DNA from 3 places in the Allobosea sp. P4_E12 genome. Region 1 is predicted to be linked to each of the others. Evidence: predicted binding sites of a transcription regulator. Region 1 holds the regulator's gene; each other region holds the start of a gene.
What was found. The regulator LexA, encoded in region 1, represses DNA repair genes until DNA is damaged. The targets are predictions, from matches to a motif close to TGTTCNNNNTGTGTTCNG.

Region 1 (2,265 bases):
CACTGTGCGTCGCAAGCCACTGGTCGCGATCCTCGCGACTGGCGACGAACTGGTCCAGCCCGGCGAGCCGGTTGGACCCGACCAGATCGTCGCGTCCAACAGTTTTGCGCTCGCCGCGCTGGTCGAGCAGGCCGGCGGCACGGCGCTCGATCTCGGGATTGCCCGCGATGATCATGCCGATCTCGCCGACAAGATTGGCCAGGCACGGAAGGCCGATGCCGATGTGCTGATCACCCTCGGAGGAGCCTCGGTAGGTGAGCACGATCTCGTCCAGGCAGCGTTGATCGGTCAAGGCATGGCGCTCGGCTTCTGGAAGATCGCCATGCGGCCGGGCAAGCCGATGATGATGGGCCGCCTCGGCCGCATGGTCGCGCTCGGCCTGCCCGGAAACCCCGTCTCGTCCATCGTTTGCGGACATCTCTTCGTCGTGCCCCTGCTCAGGACCCTCCTGGGCGTACCGGAACCGGAGCGCGATCTGAGTGAGCCTGCAATCGTCGGAAGAAATTTGCCGGCAAATGATGAGCGGCGAGACTATATGAGGTCGGAACTGACGCTCACTCCGGAAGGATGGCTGGCAACGCCCTTCGCCAAGCAGGATTCGTCGATGCTGGCCACTCTTGCCCGCGCCGACGCGCTACTCATTCGCGAATCGTTTGCTGCGCCGGCAAACAAAGGCGACAACTGCCGGATCATCCGCCTACGCTGAGCGCGCTTGCGGAACACAACGCGAACCTGTATGGTGTTCGTGCTTTGTTTCGATTCCATACAAAGAGCGCCGGCGGGAACCATGCTGACACGCAAACAGTTCGAACTGCTTCGTTTCATCCAGGAACGCCTGCGCGAGACAGGGGTGCCCCCCTCCTTCGACGAGATGAAGGACGCGCTCGATCTGCGCTCCAAGTCCGGTATCCATCGCCTGATCATGGCGCTGGAGGAGCGCGGGTTCATTCGCCGCCTTCCCAATCGAGCCCGAGCGCTGGAGATCATAAAGCTGCCCGAAGGGGCCGGCGGCCCTCAGGCGACGCGCGGACGGTTCAGCCCCTCCGTCGTCCAAGGGGGGCTTGGCAAGGTCCGGCCGATCGCACCGCCCCCGGACGAAGATGTGCGCTCCACGGTTGCGATTCCGGTCATGGGGCGGATTGCCGCCGGTACACCGATTTCCGCCATCCAGAGCCGCAGCCATACCGTGGCACTGCCTGCCGACATGCTTGGCCCCGGTGAACATTTTGCCCTCGAGGTTCGCGGCGACTCGATGGTGGAAGCCGGCATTCTCGACGGCGATACGGTGGTGATCAAGCGTCAGGACACGGCCAATACCGGGGATATCGTCGTGGCTCTGATCGATGACGAGGAAGCAACGCTGAAGCGACTGCGCAAGCGCGGCTCCTCGATCGCGCTCGAGGCTGCCAATCCCGCCTATGAGACAAGGGTGCTGGGACCGGACCGCGTCAAGATTCAGGGCCGCCTGGTCAACCTGATGCGGCGCTACTGAAGCGGCTCGTGTTCTTCGACAGCCGCCAGCGGCAAAGCCGGCGTGCTTGCAGGCCGCTCCCGCTTGCGGCTCCAGGGACGATCGACACCATCCTGCTCTGATAGATGGGCGCGCCAGCCGCCCTTGTTGCCGACAAGGGCGGTCGCGCCATCGCGCGACAATGCCCTGCGGTCGATCAGTCGTGCTGCGCACGGAGCGTTCCACGGAATCGGCGTGATGACGAGATCGGCGCGCCGACAGTCCTCGACGATGGCCAGGCGATCACGTGCAAAGGCAACGCTTCGTCCATCCTTGCTGCGGACGACACAACCCAACGTGTCGCAGGCCGCGCCTTCCCGCAGGCTGTTGTCGTCAGTCCGGCGATTATCGCCATCTGCGTTCAGCCATTGCTGCAGCACGAAGCGGCTCGGTTGCCCCGCCAGGATCATGCGACCATCGCCCCCGCGGACCAGGATGCCGGAACCATCGCGTTCGATCAGGATGTCGGGCCTGTCGGGCTTCGCTGCCACGAGCAGTCCCGCGATCAGGGGGGCGACGGCCAGGAAGCGCAGCGGTGTCGTCCAGAGCGTGATCCAGAGAAGCGCAGCGGCAAAGCATGCGAGCGCCGCGGCCCCGAATGCAGGAATGATCACCGCGGAGTGGTCGAATCCCGCAACCCAGCGCGCGGATTGCAGCACATAGTCCGAAGCGACTCCCATGAGCGCCCAAGCCGGCCAATCCAGGCCGAAGGGATAGGCGAGCACGCCGAAGACAGCGGCAGGCATGACGATCAG
Region 2 (2,265 bases), on a different contig from region 1:
TCAGCACCGCGATCGTCTGGTCGTAGACCTTGGTGGGCACGGCGAACGGCTGTCTGTCCTTGCCGCCATGGGCGAGAGAGAAGCGCGCAGGATCGGCGAACCGGCACGGCGCGCCATGGATCACTTCCGCGACCATCGCAAGCGAACGGACCGTGCGGGCGCCGACGCCGGGCACGAGCAGCAATTCCGAGAAATCGGCGGGGGCGCTGTCGGCGGCTGCGGCGAGCGCACCATGGAGCCGTCGCGCAATGACGTCCTTGGGCCTGACCTCGTGATGTGCCGGCATGACGAGATGAGGTAGGGAAAGCTGCGCCGGCGACAGGACCGGCGGCGCCCGGTCGCGCTCCAGCGCCGCAAATTCCCTCACGATCCCCGACGGTCCGATGTCGCGCAGCAGATCGATCTGGCCGTTGCGGGAGAGGGCGGCGCGCCTGTCGGTCAGATTGATGATGCTGCCCTGGTTCTTGCCATCGATGGCGGCATGTGGCGCCTCGACGAAACTGCCCAGCCCTTCAGACTGCCAGTGATAGCGCCGGGCGAGGCCGCCATCGCCATTCATGCCCTGCTGCACCACGACCCAATGGCCGTCATTCCCGACGAAGAAGCCATGGAGGTAAAGGTCGAAGCCGTCCTGCACGGCGGCACTGTCGACCTTGGCGACCAGCCGGCTCGCGGTGGCGAGCGCCTGTCCGTCGAACCCGACCCTCGCTCCAATCTGTTCGAGCTCGGCCGGTGTCTCGCGCGAATGGCGGCCCCGCCCGCCACAGACATGCAGGCCCAGCTCGCCCGACAGCGGAGCCAGCCCACGCTTGAGCGCGCCTATCACGCTGGTGGTGATACCCGACGAGTGCCAGTCCATTCCCATCACCGCCCCGAAGGACTGGAACCAGAATGGATGCGCCAACCGCCGCAGCAACTCGTCGCGGCCATAATGATGGATGATCGCCGCGCAGATGACCGCGCCGAGCTGCGTCATGCGCCGACCGAGCCAGGCGGGCACGCGGCCATGGTGGAGCGGAAGGTCGGCGCTGCCGGATCGCCGGGTCATGGCGAAGTCTCGCGAACGAAAGAGGAACGCCTGATATAGCCCGGCCTGTCCCCGCTTTCTACAGAAATTGATCCTCGTCGAGGCGGCTGGTCCTGTCGCTCCGTTGCGCCCGACCGCCGGTCGTCGCCGTGCACATCAAGATTCCGTTCAAATCCCGGCTATCTCGGCTGCAACCAACTTACCAATCCCCGGCAGGAAGCCGTCATCCTCTCCGATCGCTTCGCCCTGGGTGAAGACGGTCAGGATGAAGTCCTCGCCGCCAGGCAGGATGGCGCGCATCGCGTCGTGACGGCGAAATTCGGCGCGTACATCGCCCAGCCAGCGGGTCCGTCCGGCCTTGGACCAGATCCGCGAACCGTCCGGCAGGCCGCCGCCGAGATATCCGAGCAGTTGATAGGCGCCGCGGGCCCGGTCGGGACTTTCCTGGTCGCGAATGAGGTGGTCGCGCACCCGCTTCAGGCGAGCTTCCGGCAACAGCGAGGAGCCATAAAAGATCTCTGACATCAGACGCGCCATTGCGATCGGCGTCAGGCGGTTGTGGCCGATGGGAGAGAGATCGAGCCCGATTTTCTCGCGGCCGTAGCGCAAATCATCCATCAGCTTCTGGTCGAGATTGATGCCGACCAACTCGGACCAGCCCAAGCCGGCGAAGAAGCGGTTGATCTCCCGGCGGCGCTCGCACCAGTCGGCCAGGGCCTCCCCCTGCAGCAATGTGTCGCCGGTCGTGCCGGTGAGCAGGTCGATGATGTAGTTCGTTGCCGAATTGGACGACCAGAGGATCATGTCGCGCATCGCGCGGTCGAGTTCCTCATGCTCGGTCAACCGTCCCTCCGTGAGGGCCGCCTGCGCCGCGACGAGGTGAAAGACCTTGACCAAAGAGCATGGGTAGCTCCGCCAGTCGGCATGGCGGGCAGCTCCAACCGGTTTCTCACCAGCAGGCTGAGGGCGCAGCAGGACATAGGCGAACTGGTCCAGCGGGACACCACGTCCGGAATAGATCGAAGACGCATGGGCCTCGATGGCGCGGCCGATCCGCTGCAGTTCTGTATCGTCGCGAAAGAAGCTCATGATGTCCTCATGGCGCAGGCATCGGCCGCGCAGGAAAAGGTCAGCCCTTCGGGCGCAAGGCGGTGTCGAGCCCCTCGCCGATCAGGGCGAAGGTCACACCGGTATAGATGATGGCGAGACCCGGGCAGGTCGCGATCCACCAGGCGTCG
Region 3 (2,265 bases), on a different contig from region 1:
GGCCAGCGGCCCGCGTCCGACCTCGTCGACGCCGGCCAATGGCCAGAATCCTTGCTCAATTGCGTGCGCCTCGCGGCTGAAATCGGCGGCCATGCCCGGTCCAGGAAAGAAATCGTTGCCGGGCTTATGCCGGAAGGCCGTCGTCTAGAACAGGCTGAGCTGTGCCTTTTCCTTCTCCGGCTTCAGGAAGAGGTCGCTGCGCAACCGCAACCGCGTCGCGTTGAAGCCGAGGCGTTCGGCTGCCATTTCGAAGCGCCGCCCGATCATCCAGGCATAGGGACCGGAACCGACCTGACGCTGGCCCCAGGCCGAGTCGTAATCCTTGCCGCCGCGTGTCGAGCGGATCAGCGAAACGACATGGCGCAGCTTGTCTGGATGGTGGGTCAGGAGCCAGTCCTGGACGAGATCCTTCACCTCCAGCGGCAGCCGCAGCAGCACGTAACCGGCCTCGCGCGCCCCGGCGGCCTTGGCGGCGTCGAGGATGCGCTCGATTTCCTGCTCGTTGATCGCGGGGATGATCGGCGCGACCAGCACGGTCACCGGAATGCCGGCATCCGACAACCGCTTGATCGTCTCCAGCCGCTTCGCCGGCGCGGCGGCGCGCGGCTCCATGCCGCGCGCGATCTTGGGATCGAGCGTCGTCACCGAGATCGCGACCTTGGCGAGGCCCTGCGCTGCCATCGGCGCCAGGATGTCGATGTCGCGCTGTACCAGTGCCGATTTCGTGACGATGCCGACCGGGTGGCGGAAGCGCGCCAGCACCTCCAGGATCGAGCGCATGATCCGCAGCTTCTTCTCGATCGGCTGATAGGCGTCGGTATTGGTGCCGATCGCAATGGTGCGCGGCTGGTAGGACGGTGCAGACAATTCCTTCTCGAGCAGCAGCGCGGCGTCGGGCTTGGCTGTCAACTTGCTCTCGAAATCGAGCCCAGGCGAAAGCCCGAGATAGGCATGGCTCGGCCGCGCGAAACAGTAGACGCAGCCATGTTCGCAGCCGCGATAGGGGTTGATCGAGCGGTCAAACGAAATATCCGGCGAATCATTCCGCGTGATGATCGTGCGCGCTTTCTCGATCGCGACTTCGGTCTTGAAGGCTGGTAATTCGCCGAGAGAGCCCCAGCCATCATCTTCGGCGACGCGCTGCTCGGTCTCGAAGCGTCCGCCTGGATTGATCGTTGCCCCGCGCCCGCGCCGTCGTTCCGGATCGATGCGGTGGCCGGCATAGGCGAGGRGGTCAGCCGGAGCGACACGCGCGGATGCCGACAGGGTTTCGCCGTCATGCCGCCTGAGCGGCTGGGCTGCGATCGGTCGCGAACTGGGTCTGGCTTGCTGCATGGCGCTGAGCCGTTCCTGAGAGGGCCGTAAGAATCGGCGTTTCCGTGACCATCAATGTGAACATATAGGGAACAAAATGCAAGTGGCGGGATTGCGGCATGTTGCGCTGCGTCATAATCAATGGGCCATGCTTACAGCCGTCATCAGGGCCGACGGACCGGCCAGAGCACTCGCTGCGACTTTTTCCGCGCTGATCCCGGCCGTTGCCGAAGGTTTCCTCGGCCATGCCGTGGTCGTCGATGCGGATGGTGAGGGGGAGGTGGAACGCCTCGCCGATGCGACGGGTGCGACCTATGTCAGGGCGGCCGTGCCTGAAAGCTGGCATGCCGGTGCCGCGCAGGCGCGCGGCGATTGGCTGCTTCTGTTGAGCGCCGGGGACATCCTGCAGCCAAACTGGATTCAGGCGACCGAGCGCCATCTGCTGCTGGCGCCCGACAGGCCGGCCCTGTTGCCGCTGAGCGGGGTTGCTGCGGCGCTCAAGGAGCGCGCCGCGCTGTCATTCGGCCCGCGTCGGCTGCGGGCCGGCCTTGTGGTGCCGAAGGGGCTGGTTCTGGCCGGGCGGCTGAATGCCGCGCCGCGGCGTCTCTCGGTGCGCCGGGAGCGTGCCGTATCCTGAGACGCAAGGCATCGGCCCGAAAGGTGGATCGCGGTATTCGGGGAAAGCCGACGCAACCCCAGAAGGTGAGATCGGATCGGATACGAGATCGGGTCCGATGATCTAAAGCTGGTTCGTCCGGAAGGTATCGCAGCTTTGCAGCGAGCCGGACTTGAAGCCGGTCGTGAACCAGCGTGTGCGCTGCGCCGACGAGCCGTGGGTGAAGGAATCGGGCACGGCCACGCCTTGCGAGGCTTGCTGCAGCCGGTCATCGCCGATCGCCGCCGCCGTCCGCATCGCCTCGTCGACATCGCCCTGGTCGATTCGGCCCATCG

Region 2: the regulator LexA is predicted to act here: its motif matches at 1,060-1,077, upstream of AC1DW9_RS32040 (DUF763 domain-containing protein).
Region 3: the regulator LexA is predicted to act here: its motif matches at 1,392-1,409, upstream of AC1DW9_RS16335 (PA0069 family radical SAM protein).

What each region holds. Positions count from the first base shown of each region.
Region 1 is NZ_JBFUIY010000012.1:129,782-132,046, reverse strand. Features, by position in the region: gene AC1DW9_RS17310 (molybdopterin molybdotransferase MoeA) at 1-706, shown strand, start outside; gene lexA (transcriptional repressor LexA) at 788-1,492, shown strand; gene AC1DW9_RS17300 (ComEC/Rec2 family competence protein) at 1,486-2,265, opposite strand, start outside.
Region 2 is NZ_JBFUIY010000043.1:34,872-37,136, forward strand. Features, by position in the region: gene AC1DW9_RS32040 (DUF763 domain-containing protein) at 1-1,048, opposite strand, end outside; gene AC1DW9_RS32045 (serine hydrolase) at 1,196-2,116, opposite strand; gene AC1DW9_RS32050 (ABC transporter permease) at 2,157-2,265, opposite strand, start outside.
Region 3 is NZ_JBFUIY010000011.1:152,427-154,691, reverse strand. Features, by position in the region: gene rnhB (ribonuclease HII) at 1-93, opposite strand, end outside; gene AC1DW9_RS16335 (PA0069 family radical SAM protein) at 145-1,335, opposite strand; gene AC1DW9_RS16330 (glycosyltransferase family A protein) at 1,463-1,951, shown strand; gene ypfJ (KPN_02809 family neutral zinc metallopeptidase) at 2,054-2,265, opposite strand, start outside.